One region of the Mesorhizobium sp. M8A.F.Ca.ET.208.01.1.1 genome, then DNA from elsewhere that is predicted to be linked to it. Evidence: predicted binding sites of a transcription regulator. Region 1 holds the regulator's gene; each other region holds the start of a gene.

Evidence for each region. Region 1 encodes PhoB, which activates phosphate uptake and scavenging genes when phosphate is short. Its sites were predicted from a motif close to TGTCATNNANCTGTCAT; they were not measured.
Region 2: the regulator PhoB is predicted to act here: its motif matches at 2,672-2,688, upstream of EN851_RS08940 (RNA degradosome polyphosphate kinase).
Region 3: the regulator PhoB is predicted to act here: its motif matches at 1,571-1,587, upstream of phnC (phosphonate ABC transporter ATP-binding protein).

The regions. Positions count from the first base shown of each region.
Region 1 is NZ_SRUT01000002.1:884,964-888,903, forward strand. Features, by position in the region: gene EN851_RS14795 (ROK family protein) at 91-1,335, shown strand; gene phoB (phosphate regulon transcriptional regulator PhoB) at 1,601-2,290, opposite strand; gene phoU (phosphate signaling complex protein PhoU) at 2,309-3,016, opposite strand; gene pstB (phosphate ABC transporter ATP-binding protein PstB) at 3,042-3,845, opposite strand; gene pstA (phosphate ABC transporter permease PstA) at 3,842-3,940, opposite strand, start outside.
Region 2 is NZ_SRUT01000001.1:1,736,403-1,740,342, forward strand. Features, by position in the region: gene ppx (exopolyphosphatase) at 1-415, opposite strand, end outside; gene EN851_RS08940 (RNA degradosome polyphosphate kinase) at 415-2,607, opposite strand; gene EN851_RS08945 (zinc-finger domain-containing protein) at 2,775-3,020, shown strand; gene EN851_RS08950 (FAD-dependent monooxygenase) at 3,041-3,940, shown strand, end outside.
Region 3 is NZ_SRUT01000002.1:581,248-585,187, forward strand. Features, by position in the region: gene phnL (phosphonate C-P lyase system protein PhnL) at 1-65, shown strand, start outside; gene EN851_RS13305 (DapH/DapD/GlmU-related protein) at 62-679, shown strand; gene EN851_RS13310 (DUF1868 domain-containing protein) at 826-1,536, shown strand; gene phnC (phosphonate ABC transporter ATP-binding protein) at 1,666-2,523, shown strand; gene phnD (phosphonate ABC transporter substrate-binding protein) at 2,633-3,541, shown strand; gene phnE (phosphonate ABC transporter, permease protein PhnE) at 3,597-3,940, shown strand, end outside.

The DNA.
Region 1 (3,940 bases):
TGACAGCACCGGCCGCTTCTGCCAGTGTTTGACCCTGTTGCCGGAGGTATTCGAGGGGGATCAAGAACCGCGGCAACCGGGAGGGAAAGCATGTCGGTGGGAATCCGCCACGACGATCTGCGCCGGCGCAACCGCGCAATGGTGATTGCAGCCGTGCGCCGGGATGGTCAGCCCTCGCGCACCGAGATCGCCGCCACCACTGGCCTCAGCCACTCGACCATATCGGCGATATCCGCCGACCTGATCGGCGAAGGTATCCTGACCGAAGGCAAGCCGAACGAGGCCGGCTCACTCAAACGTGGCCGGCCGCAGGTTGGCCTCGGCCTCAACCCCGAGGCCGCGGCTGTGATGACCGTGGTGCTGTCGCTGAATTTCCTATCCGTCGCCGTCATCGATTATGCCGGCCAGGTGGTCGCCGAGGAGCAGCGCCGGCTGGACACGCTGACCATGTCGCGCGAGGCGCTGATCGGCGAATGCACGGCAATAGTGCGCCGCCGCATCGAGGACCCCGATCTCGATATCCGCAGTGTTGCCCGCATCGCGCTGGCGATCCAGGGCATCACCGACACCAAGGCGCGTGCCATGCTGTGGTCGCCGATCACGCCGCAGACGGACATTGCCTTCGCCGACATACTCGAAGCCGAATTCGGCATCCCCGCCACCATGGAGAACGACTGCAACATGATGGCGGTGGCGTTGCGCTGGCGCGACCCTCAACGCTACCGCGACGACTTCATCGCCATCCTGCTCTCGCACGGCATCGGCATGGGCCTGGTGCTCAAGGGCGAACTGTTCACCGGCACCCATTCATCGGGCGGCGAATTCGGCCACATGATCCATCGCCCGGGCGGCGCGCTCTGCCGTTGCGGGCGGCGCGGCTGCGTCGAGGCCTACGCCGGCAACTATGCCATCTGGCGTAATGCCAGGCAGCTTGGCGAGGACGCCGAACCGGTCGCCGATGTCAGCGACGCGCAGATGCGGACACTCGCCGCGACGGCAAGGGAGAAAGACGGACCGGAGCGCGAAGCCTATCGCAAGGCGGGCGAGGCGCTGGGCTATGGGCTGGGCAGCCTGTTCGCGTTGATCGACCCGGCGCCGGTCGCCATGGTCGGTGTCAGTGCCGCCGCCTTCGATCTGATCGAGCCGGCCTTGCGCGAGGCCATCGCCCAGACCGCCGGCGGCCAGCATTCGGAATCGATTTCCTTCGACACCGAGCCGAACGAACTGCCGCTCATTCGCGAAGGCTGCGCCATGCGCGCCTTGACCTTCGTCGACCAGGAGATTTTCGCGCCGGGCGTGCAGGCGAGAGGCAGTGCTGGGAAGAGCGTGGCCTGAGCGAACGCTCCGGTGAATCACCACCAATGCTGGAGGTTGGCCGAGCGCCCTCAAGGTCGTGATCCCTGGGCGGAGCAGCCGCGAAGCGGCGTCGCGGAGACCCTGGGATCCATGCCGTGACCTCGATCGTAGAGTGCAACGGTGCAGAATTCTGCACTGCGGCGACGCGTCGAGGTCCCGGCATCGATCCTCGGGTCTGCGCCGCGTCGCTTCGCTCCTTGCTCCGCTCGTGGATGACGAAGTCAGGGGCGTAGCCGCCCTCGACCTAGTCTTCCCTGATCGCGTAGCCCGCGCCGCGAATGGTGCGGATGACGTCGGGCATGCGGCCATTGTTGACCGCCTTGCGCAGCCGGCCGACATGCACGTCCACCGTGCGCTCGTCGATATAGATCGTCTCGCCCCAGACATTGTCGAGCAACTGGCTGCGCGAGAACACCCGGCCGGGATGGCGCATCATGAATTCGAGCAGCCGGAACTCGGTCGGTCCGAGCCGGATTTCGCTCTTCTTGCGATAGACCCGGTGCGATTCACGGTCGAGCACGATGTCGCCGACCTTGAGCACGCTGGACAGCACTTCCGGCTTGGCGCGACGCAGCAGCGCCTTGACCCGGGCCATGAATTCCGGCGTCGAGAACGGCTTGACCAGATAGTCGTCGGCGCCGGTCGAAAGGCCACGCACGCGGTCGCTCTCCTCACCGCGCGCCGTCAGCATGATGATCGGCAACCTCTCGGTCTCGGGCCGCATTCGCAGGCGCCGACAGAGTTCGATGCCGGAAACAGCCGGCACCATCCAGTCGAGCACCAGGAGGTCGGGCACATTCTCCTGGAGGCGGATCTCGGCTTCGTCGCCGCGCGGCACCACCTCGACCTGGTAGCCTTCCGATTCCAGATTGTAGCGGAGGAGCACGCCGAGCGGCTCCTCGTCCTCCACCACCATGATGCGTGGCGCGATCATTGGCAGATCATCCTATCGTCAAGCCGCCGGCGCCGACATCGCCGTCTCGTCCTGCTTCGGACGATTGGCGGGCAGTTGCGTTCCGGTCAGCACATAATACGCATTCTCGGCGATGTTGGTCACATGGTCGCCGATGCGCTCGAGATTCTTGGCGCAGAACAAGAGATGCGTGCAAGCCGTGATGTTGCGCGGATCCTCCATCATGTAGGTCAGCAGTTCGCGGAACACCGAGGTGTATTTGACGTCGATGCGTTCGTCGTCATTCCTGAGCTTGGCGAGGGCGGCGGCATCGCCGGCCGCATATTCCTCGACCACGCCCTGCACCTGGATCAGCACCAGCTGCGCCATGGAATCGATCGAGTGCGACAGGTCGCGCGGCGTCGCGGTGAGGCCGACGGAACCGACGCGCTTGGCGATGTTCTTGGCAAGGTCGCCGATGCGCTCGAGGTCGCCCGCCATGCGGATCGAGCCGACGACATGACGCAGATCGTCGGCCATCGGCTGGCGCTTGGCGATCAGGGTGATGGCGCGGTCGTCGAGTTCGCGCTGGCGCGCATCCATGATGGCGTCGTCGGAGACGACGCGCTGTGCCAGCGCGTTGTCGGAATTCAGCAGAGCCTTGGTGGCGCCGCCGACCATCGTGCCGGCGAGATCGCCCATGTCGCTGATCAGCCTGCTGATCTGTCCGAGATCCTCATCGAAGGCTGCGACTGTGTGTTCGGCCATGATCCTGGTCCTCGTATGCGTGATATCAGCCGAAGCGGCCGGTGATGTAGTCCTGCGTGCGCTTCTCGCGAGGCGACGTGAAGATCTTCTCGGTCTTGTCGAATTCGACCAGTTCGCCCAGATACATGAACGCCGTCTGGCGCGACACGCGCGCCGCCTGCTGCATGTTGTGGGTGACGATGACGATCGTGTAGTCGGCCTGCAGCTCGTCGATCAGTTCCTCGATCTTGGCGGTCGACAGCGGATCGAGCGCCGAGGCTGGTTCGTCGAGCAGGATGACTTCCGGCTTCACCGCCACGGTGCGGGCGATGCAAAGACGCTGCTGCTGGCCGCCCGACAGGCTGAGGCCGCTGGCGTTGAGCTTGTCCTTGACCTCGGTCCACAATGCCGCGCGCTTCAGCGCCTGTTCGACACGGCCGTCCATCTCGGACTTGCTGATCTTCTCGTAGAGACGGACGCCGAAAGCGATGTTCTCGTAGATCGACATCGGGAACGGCGTCGGCTTCTGGAACACCATGCCGATCTTGGTGCGCAGGAGATTGAGATCCTGCGAGCGGTCGAGGATGTTCTGGCCGTCGAGCAGCACCTGGCCGTCGGCGCTCTGCTTCGGGTAGAGCTCGTAGATGCGGTTGAAGACGCGCAGCAGCGTCGACTTCCCGCAGCCCGACGGGCCGATGAAGGCGGTGACGCTGCGCTCGGGCAGCGACAGGCTGATATCCTTCAACGCCTTCGACTGGCCGTAGTAGAAGTTGAGGTTCTTGACCTCGATCTTGGCCTTATCCACGGCCACTTCGGGCGTGTTCAACTCGGTGGACAACATCGGTTTCATCTGTCCTCTCTGCGTCCGGTAAGGCTGCGGGCGAAAATGCTCAGGCCGAGAACCGTCAGGGTGATTATGAGTGCGCCGGTCCATGCCAGTTGCTG
Region 2 (3,940 bases), on a different contig from region 1:
TGGCCGGATGAAAACCTGAGATGACGCCGAGCGCGGAATAATGCGCTTCCTGGCGGCCGGAGAGCACGCGGATCTCGGTCTTGAGCACCTCCTCGGCGCGATGGATGAAATCGGGACCGTTGATCGCCTCACGGGCGGCGGCGGTTGCCAGCACGTACATGTGTTCGGCACCGGCCTGGTCGGAGAGCGCGCGGAAACGGCGAAACTCCTCCATCGAACGCGCCACCCCTTCGGGGTCGAGCTTCCCTGTCGAGACGATGCCGCGGCCGAGGCCGGCCAGCATCTTTTCGTTGAACAGCACGGTCGGCGAACGCGCCAGCCCCTCATAGACGACAAGACGGATCGAATTGGATCCGATGTCGATGATGGACAGCGGTCGGCGGTCCTGCAGCCGGCCCTGGGAATTGAACAGCATCAGGTGGTGGCGTTCTTCTTGCGGCGCTTGAACTGCGCGATTCGCTTGGGCGCATGCGATTTCAGCGCGTCACCCCGTCCCGACAGGCTCGGATTGGTCATGAAATATTCCTGCGCGTTGAACGGTTCCTCGCCCTCCTCCAGCACCACGCGCCGGGAGGTTCCATCAGCCAATACGTCGAAACTTTGCTGATTGTCCATGATGTTGCCCAGCATGATCTGGCCCAGAATCTGTTCATGCACAGTTGGATTGGTGATCGGCACCATGGTCTCGACGCGGCGGTCGAGATTGCGCGGCATCAGGTCGGCCGAGGAGATGTAGATAATCGCCTCGTCCGAGGGAAGGCCATGGCCGTTGCCGAAGCAATAGATACGGCTGTGCTCGAGGAACCGGCCGACGATCGACTTGACCCTGATGTTCTCCGACAGGCCCGGCACTTGCGGCCGCAGACAGCATATGCCGCGCACGACGAGGTCGATTTCCACACCGGCGCGGCTGGCATCGTAGAGCGCATCGATGATGATGGGGTCGACGAGCGCGTTCATCTTCATCCAGATGCGCGCCGGCCGCCCCTCCAACGCATGGGTGATCTCGGCTGAAATGTGCTGGAGGATGCGGTTCCTCAGCGTGAAGGGCGAGATCGCCAGTCGCATTTCGGCGGTCGGCTCGGCATAGCCGGTGATGAAATTGAACAATTGGGCGACGTCGCGGGCAATCGTCGGATCGGTGGTGAAGAAGGACAGGTCGGTGTAGATGCGTGCCGTCACCGGATGGTAATTGCCGGTGCCGAGATGGACGTAGTTGCGCAGCTTGCCGTCCTCGCGCCGTACCACCAGCGACATCTTGGCATGGGTCTTGAGTTCGAGGAACCCGAACACGACCTGCACGCCGGCACGTTCGAGATCGCGCGCCCAGCGGATGTTGGCTTCCTCGTCGAAACGCGCCTTGAGCTCGACCAGCGCCGTCACCGACTTGCCAGCCTCGGCCGCGTCGACCAGCGCACGCACGATCGGGCTGTCGTTGGAGGTGCGATAGAGCGTCTGCTTGATCGCCACAACTTCGGGGTCGGCCATTGCCTGGCGCAGGAACTGCACCACCACGTCGAACGACTCGTAGGGATGATGAACGACGATGTCTTTCTCGCGGATGGCGGCAAAACAGTCGCCGCCATGCTCGCGGATGCGTTCGGGAAAGCGTGGGTTGTAGGGCGTGAACTTCAGGTCGTCGCGGGGAACGGAGACGATCTCGGAGATCTGGCTGAGCGCCAGCGGCCCGGTGAGCACGCTGATGCGGCTCGACGAGACACCAAGCTCGCCGGCGACGAAATCGCGCAATTCCCCCGGCATCAGCATGTCGAACTCGATGCGGATAACCGAACCGCGGCGGCGACGCTTCAGCGCCGTTTCGAACAGCCGCACAAGGTCTTCCGACTCCTCTTCGACCTCGATATCGCTGTCGCGGATGATGCGGAACGTGCCGGAGCCCTTGACCTCGTAGCCGGGGAACAGCTTGCCGATGTAAAGGCCGACCGCCTCCTCCAGCGGAATGAAGCGGACATGGTTCTTGCGGTCCGGAAGGCGGATAAAGCGCTTCAGCGCCACCGGCAGGCGCAGCAATGCGCTCATCTCCTCGCCATTCTTGCGGTGGCGAAGCTGCAGCGCCATGGAGAAGCCGAGATTGGGAATGAACGGGAACGGATGCGCCGGGTCGATCGACAGCGGGGTGAGCACCGGAAACACCTGGTCCTGGAAATGCTCTTCCAGCCAGACCTTTTCGTCCTTGGTCAGCGCATCGCGGGTGATGCTCTCGATGCCTTCCTTGTTGAGCAGAACCGTGAGTGCCGAAAGGCTCTTCTGCTGGTCTTCCTGCAGCCGCTCGACTTCACGCAGCAATTGTTCGAGCTGCTGTTCGGGGGTGCGTCCGTCCGGGCTCTTCAGCACGATGCCCTCGCGCACCTGGCCGGCAAGGCCGGCGACGCGCACCATGAAGAACTCGTCGAGATTGGCGGCCGAGATCGACAGGAAGCGGACGCGCTCCAGCAGCGGGTGATGGGTGTTCAGCGATTCTTCGAGAACGCGGCGATTGAACTGCAGCCAGGAGAACTCGCGGTTGACGAAACGGTCCGGATTGCCTTCCGGGCTCGCTGCCGTGACGTTGTTGAATTCGCTCTGTACCGGCTTCAATTCGTTCATGATTCCTGATCTTCCGCCCGCTTTAGCCGGTTAACCGGCTTAACTTATCCTGTGGCAGGCTTTTGCGACAGTTCTCTGACAGGCTTTTGCGACAGTTTGATTTCATCGAACTTGCAAACAGGCTTGATATGATCCAGATGCAGAGAGACTGCGTTAAGGAGACGACGATGGCAGGCGGTTCCATTCCCCATTTCCAGAACGATGCGGGCCATCCGGCAATCGATATCGGGGTCAAGGAATTCATGTGCACGGGCGCCAACCCGCCTTTCGATCATCCGCATGTGTTTCTCGACATGGGCGACGACAATGAGAAAGTCTGCCCCTACTGCTCGACCCTCTACCGCTATTCGCCAAAGCTGAAGGCGACGGAAACCCTGCCCGCGGGCTGCCTCTACATCGACCAGGCCGCCTGAAGCCTTTCGCGGCAAACCGGATGGACGACACGCGCTCCCGGCAAGTCGTCATCGCCGGAGCTGGCATTGCCGGACTGACCGCGGCGGTTGCCTTCGCCGAACGCGGTTATCCCGTGCAGGTGTTCGAGCAGGCGCAGCGCCTTGAAGCGGTCGGCGCGGGCATCCAGCTCTCTCCCAATGCGACACGCATCCTTCGTCAACTCGGCGTGCTCGACCGACTGCTGTCGGCGGTGGTAAGGCCGGAGGCCGTGGTATTGAAGGACGCAAGGACGTTGCGCCAACTGGCGCGCGTGCCGCTAGGGGAAGCCGGCGAGAGCCGCTGGGGCGCGCCCTATCTCGTCGCCCACCGGGCCGATGTGCAGAGCGCGTTGATGGCACGGGTTGCCGAGATACCTGATATCCATCTCACCGTCGGGGCGCGCGTCCAAAGAATTGCGACTGGCAGCCATGGTGTCACGGCGACCGTCGAGATCGGTGGCAATACGGCGGAGGAACAAGGCTCCTTGCTGGTCGGCGCCGATGGCGTCTGGTCGTCGGTGCGCGAGCTTGTCGATGCACAAAGGATGGCATCGCCAAGAAGCCGTTTTTCGGGAGAGTTGGCCTGGCGCACCACCGTCGCGGCAGACAGCAGCGCCGGGCGGGCCTTCGCCGCGATCGGTGCAGCCGATTGCGTCACGACTTTCCTGCATACGGGTTTCCACATGGTCGTCTATCCCGTCAGTAAGGGCGACGCATTCAACCTCGTCGCCTTCACCAAAGGCGAGCGCATTACCGAGGGCTGGTCCGGCCATGCCGATCCCGGCATACTCGCCGCCGCCATGCGCGGCACCGCGCCAGGACTCGTGAAGCTGGTGGAAATAGCCGGCCCGTGGCTGACCTGGCCGCTGCATACCGTCGAACAGAGACAGCCTTGGACAATG
Region 3 (3,940 bases), 300 kb from region 1:
GCGAGGCGGTGGCCGACCGCATCATCGACGTCACCGCCTTCGCCCCGGGAAAACTCGCCGCATGACCAGGAAATTGTCGGAGACGCCGCTGGTCCACCCCTCAGCGGAGGTGCACAACTCGACGCTCGGCCGCTGGACCGAGATCGCCGACCGCAGCCGGGTGTCGGAAAGCGAACTCGGCGACTATTCCTACATGATGCAGGACTGCGCCGTCTGGTGCGCGACCATCGGCAAGTTTGCCAACATCGCGGCAAGCGTGCGCCTCAACGCCACCAACCATCCGACCTGGCGGCCGACGCTGCACCACTTCACCTACCGCGCGTCGGACTATTGGGATGACGCCGAGCATGAGAGCGAATTCTTCGCTGAGCGTCGCGCCAAGCGCGTCAACATCGGCCACGACACCTGGCTCGGCCACGGCTCGACCGTCCTGCCCGGCGTGACCGTCGGCGACGGTGCCGCCGTTGGCGCCGGAGCGGTCGTCTCCAGGGACGTCGCGCCCTACACCATCGTCGCCGGCGTGCCGGCCAAACCGATCCGCGAGCGCTTCGACCGCCGCACCGCCGAACGCTACCAGGCGCTTGCCTGGTGGGATTGGGACCATGCCAGGCTGCGAGCCTCGCTCGACGATTTCCGCGAACTGTCCGCCGAGGCGTTCCTGGAGAAGTACGAGGGATAGGACAATTCCAGGAAAAGGGAGAACCGGTTTTCCTGGAATTGTGTCAGGTGAAGAGACATAGCCGCTCACATCATCGTCATATGGCGGTCCTGTTCATATCCCTGACACAGGACTCGGACAGGACGCCATCTCCCAAGGAGATCTCCATGCCCGACACTGTCAGACCCTCGCTCGCTGGATTCTTTGCCGGCTCCAATCCGATGCCGCCGACACATCTCGGCACGCGTTATGACACTTCCGGCAATTTCCTGATCGAACCCGGCAATACCGTCGTCAGCCATCTGGTCAGCGGCTCACCATCGGAAGCCGTTGTGCTTGCTGTGCGCGATCGGATGATGGCGATGCCGGACGCCGACCGCCTCGCCTTCACGCCGGTTTCCAGCCTGCACATGACGCTGTTCCAGGGCATCATCGAATATCGCCGCCGCTTGCCCTTCTGGCCGCGCGACGTTCCGCTCGACACCGGCATCGACGCCATGACCCGCCTCTATCTGGAGCGCCTGAGAGGTTTCGAGGGCGCCGGCCCGTTCAATATCAAGGTGGTCGAGATCGTGCCGACCGGCCTCACCGTTGCCGGCGCGACCGACGAGGATGTGCGCATCATGCGTGCATGGCGCGATGCACTGGTTGTGCCGTTCGGCTACCGGCACCCCGACCATGACGGCTACGTCTTCCACGTCACCTTCGCCTATCAGATCCAGCGTCTCGCCGACGACAGGGCTGCTGCCTGGCAGGCGCTGTTCGATGAGAGCCTGGCGCTTTTCGGCCGGGAGGCCCCGGTGATCGAGATCAAGCCGCCCGCCTTCTGCGCATTCCGCGACATGAAGCATTTCGAGGAATTGCTGGTGCTCGGCTGATCGCCAGCAGGACGCGGCCGTCGTATCTGTGGAGCGTAACAAAACTGACATGCTGGCGACATGGCAGGTTCATGTGGCTGCGTTAGGCGAGTGCCTGACGATCAATATGGACCGGACTGGAACCAGCCCATGTCAGCAAGCTCTGCCACGCTCGAAATCCGCGGCGTCAGCCGACGATTTGGCAAGAACACCGCCGTCAGCGACGTCAACATCTCGATCCCGCAGGGGCAGATGGTTGGTGTCATTGGTCGTTCGGGCGCAGGCAAATCGACTCTTCTTCGCATGATCAACCGTCTCGTCGACCCCAGCCAGGGGTCGATTTTTTTTGACGGCGCCGAGGTTTCCCGGTTGCGCGGCTCGCCGCTGCGCCGCTGGCAGCGCGACTGCGCCATGATTTTCCAGCAGTTCAACCTGGTACCGCGCCTCGACGTGCTGACCAACGTGCTGCTCGGCAAATTGAACCACCGTTCGACCCTGTCCAACCTTCTCGGCATGTTTTCGCGCGCCGAGTGCGCGGAAGCGGTCGCCGCGCTCGAGCGGCTCGACATCGCCCGCACCGCACTTCAGCCCGCCGGCACCTTGTCGGGCGGACAGCAGCAGCGGGTCGCCATCGCCCGCGCCATGATGCAGCGGCCCAGGGTGATCCTGGCCGACGAGCCGATCGCCTCGCTCGACCCGCTCAACGCCAAGGTGGTGATGGATTCGCTGCAGGACATCAATCTGCGCGAAGGCATAACCGTCGTCACCAATCTTCATACGCTCGATACCGCCCGCACCTATTGCAACCGCATCATCGGCATGGCCGCCGGCAAGGTCGTCTTCGACGGGCCGCCCGAAGAGCTCAACCGCGAAGCTGTGCGTCTTGTGTACGGCGCCGACAGCACTGGCGGCGAGATATCGGAGGCCATCACCTCCACCAGCGTTGCCTACAAGCAGAAAATCGCCGCATCCGCCGGACCGCTCGAACCCGCATTCCCGGGGTACTGAGCCCGTTACGGGCCATAGCGAGCGCCTGGATCGTCCGCCCGCGTCAAGGGCACTTGTCAAGATCAAGAACGCTGCCGGCGCGGGGCCGGAACTTACAGGAGAGACATCAATGTTCAGGAAGATGGTTTTCGGTGCCGTTTCGGTGCTCGCCATGGCCACCAGCATGGCCCACGCCGCCGACATGAAGGAATTTCGCGTCGGCATTCTCGGCGGCGAAAACGAAACCGACCGGCTGCGCAACTACCAGTGCCTGGCCGATCACCTGAAGACCGAGTTCGGCTTCGAAAAGGTTTCGCTGTTCCCCGCCGCCGACTATGACGGCGTCATCCAGGGCCTGCTCGGCGGCACGCTCGACTTCGCCGAACTCGGCGCTTCCGGCTACGCCAGCGTCTATCTCAAGGACCCGAAGGCGGTCACCCCGATCCTCACCACCAAGCAGACCGACGGCGCCACCGGCTATTATTCGATCGGCCTGGCGCTGAAGACCTCGGGGATCACCGACATCAAGTCGGCCAAGGGCAAGAAGCTCGGCTATGCCGATCCGGATTCGACTTCCGGCTATTTGATCCCGCTGACCCAGATTCCGAAGGACACTGGCGCTTCGAACGAGACCTTCTTCGCTTCGACCCAGTTCAATGGCGGCCACGAAAACAACGTTCTGGCCGTGCGTGATGGCAAGGTCGACGTCGCGGTTGACGATTCCTCGGGCATCGGCGACTTCAAGAACGGCTACACCTCCGGCACTTTCCACAAGGAAGTCGCCAAGGGCGCCGTCGACCCCAACGACTTCGTCGAAGTCTGGCGCTCGGGCCTGATCCCGAACGGCCCGCTGGTCGTGCGCACCGCGCTCGGCGACGACATGACCGCCAAGCTGACCGCCTTCTTCACTGATCTGCCCAAGAAGGACAAGGCTTGCTTCGAAGGCGTCGAAGGCGGCGATTTTACCGGCTACGTTCCGGTGAAGCCCGACTTCTACAACGTCATCGTCGAAGCCCGTAAGGCAGCCATCGGCGGCTAACGGCGAAATCGGAAGGGGCGGTGTTCAAAACACCGCCCTTTTTGCATCTCCGATCATGACCCTTTCCGTGACAGCCCCCTCCGACGGCATTCACCAGACGGCCGATACCTGGCGACGCCAGACGTCGCTGCGCCGGTTCTATACCGTGCTCGGCGTCGGCCTCCTGCTTGCCGCGATGCTTTCCAGCATGTGGTTCGCCGACGAAGCCAATGCCGGGCATTTCTTCGACCGGCTGCCGCAGATACTGGATTTCCTGAGCTGGCTGGTCCCGAAAGACTGGAACGACGTCTGGCGAGCGCTGTTCGACATCGCCTCGCCGCATGATACCGGCACCCAGGAATTCAACTTCCCGCTTGGCCGCATCTATATCTGGGGCGGTTTCTACGTCCCCGAATATTT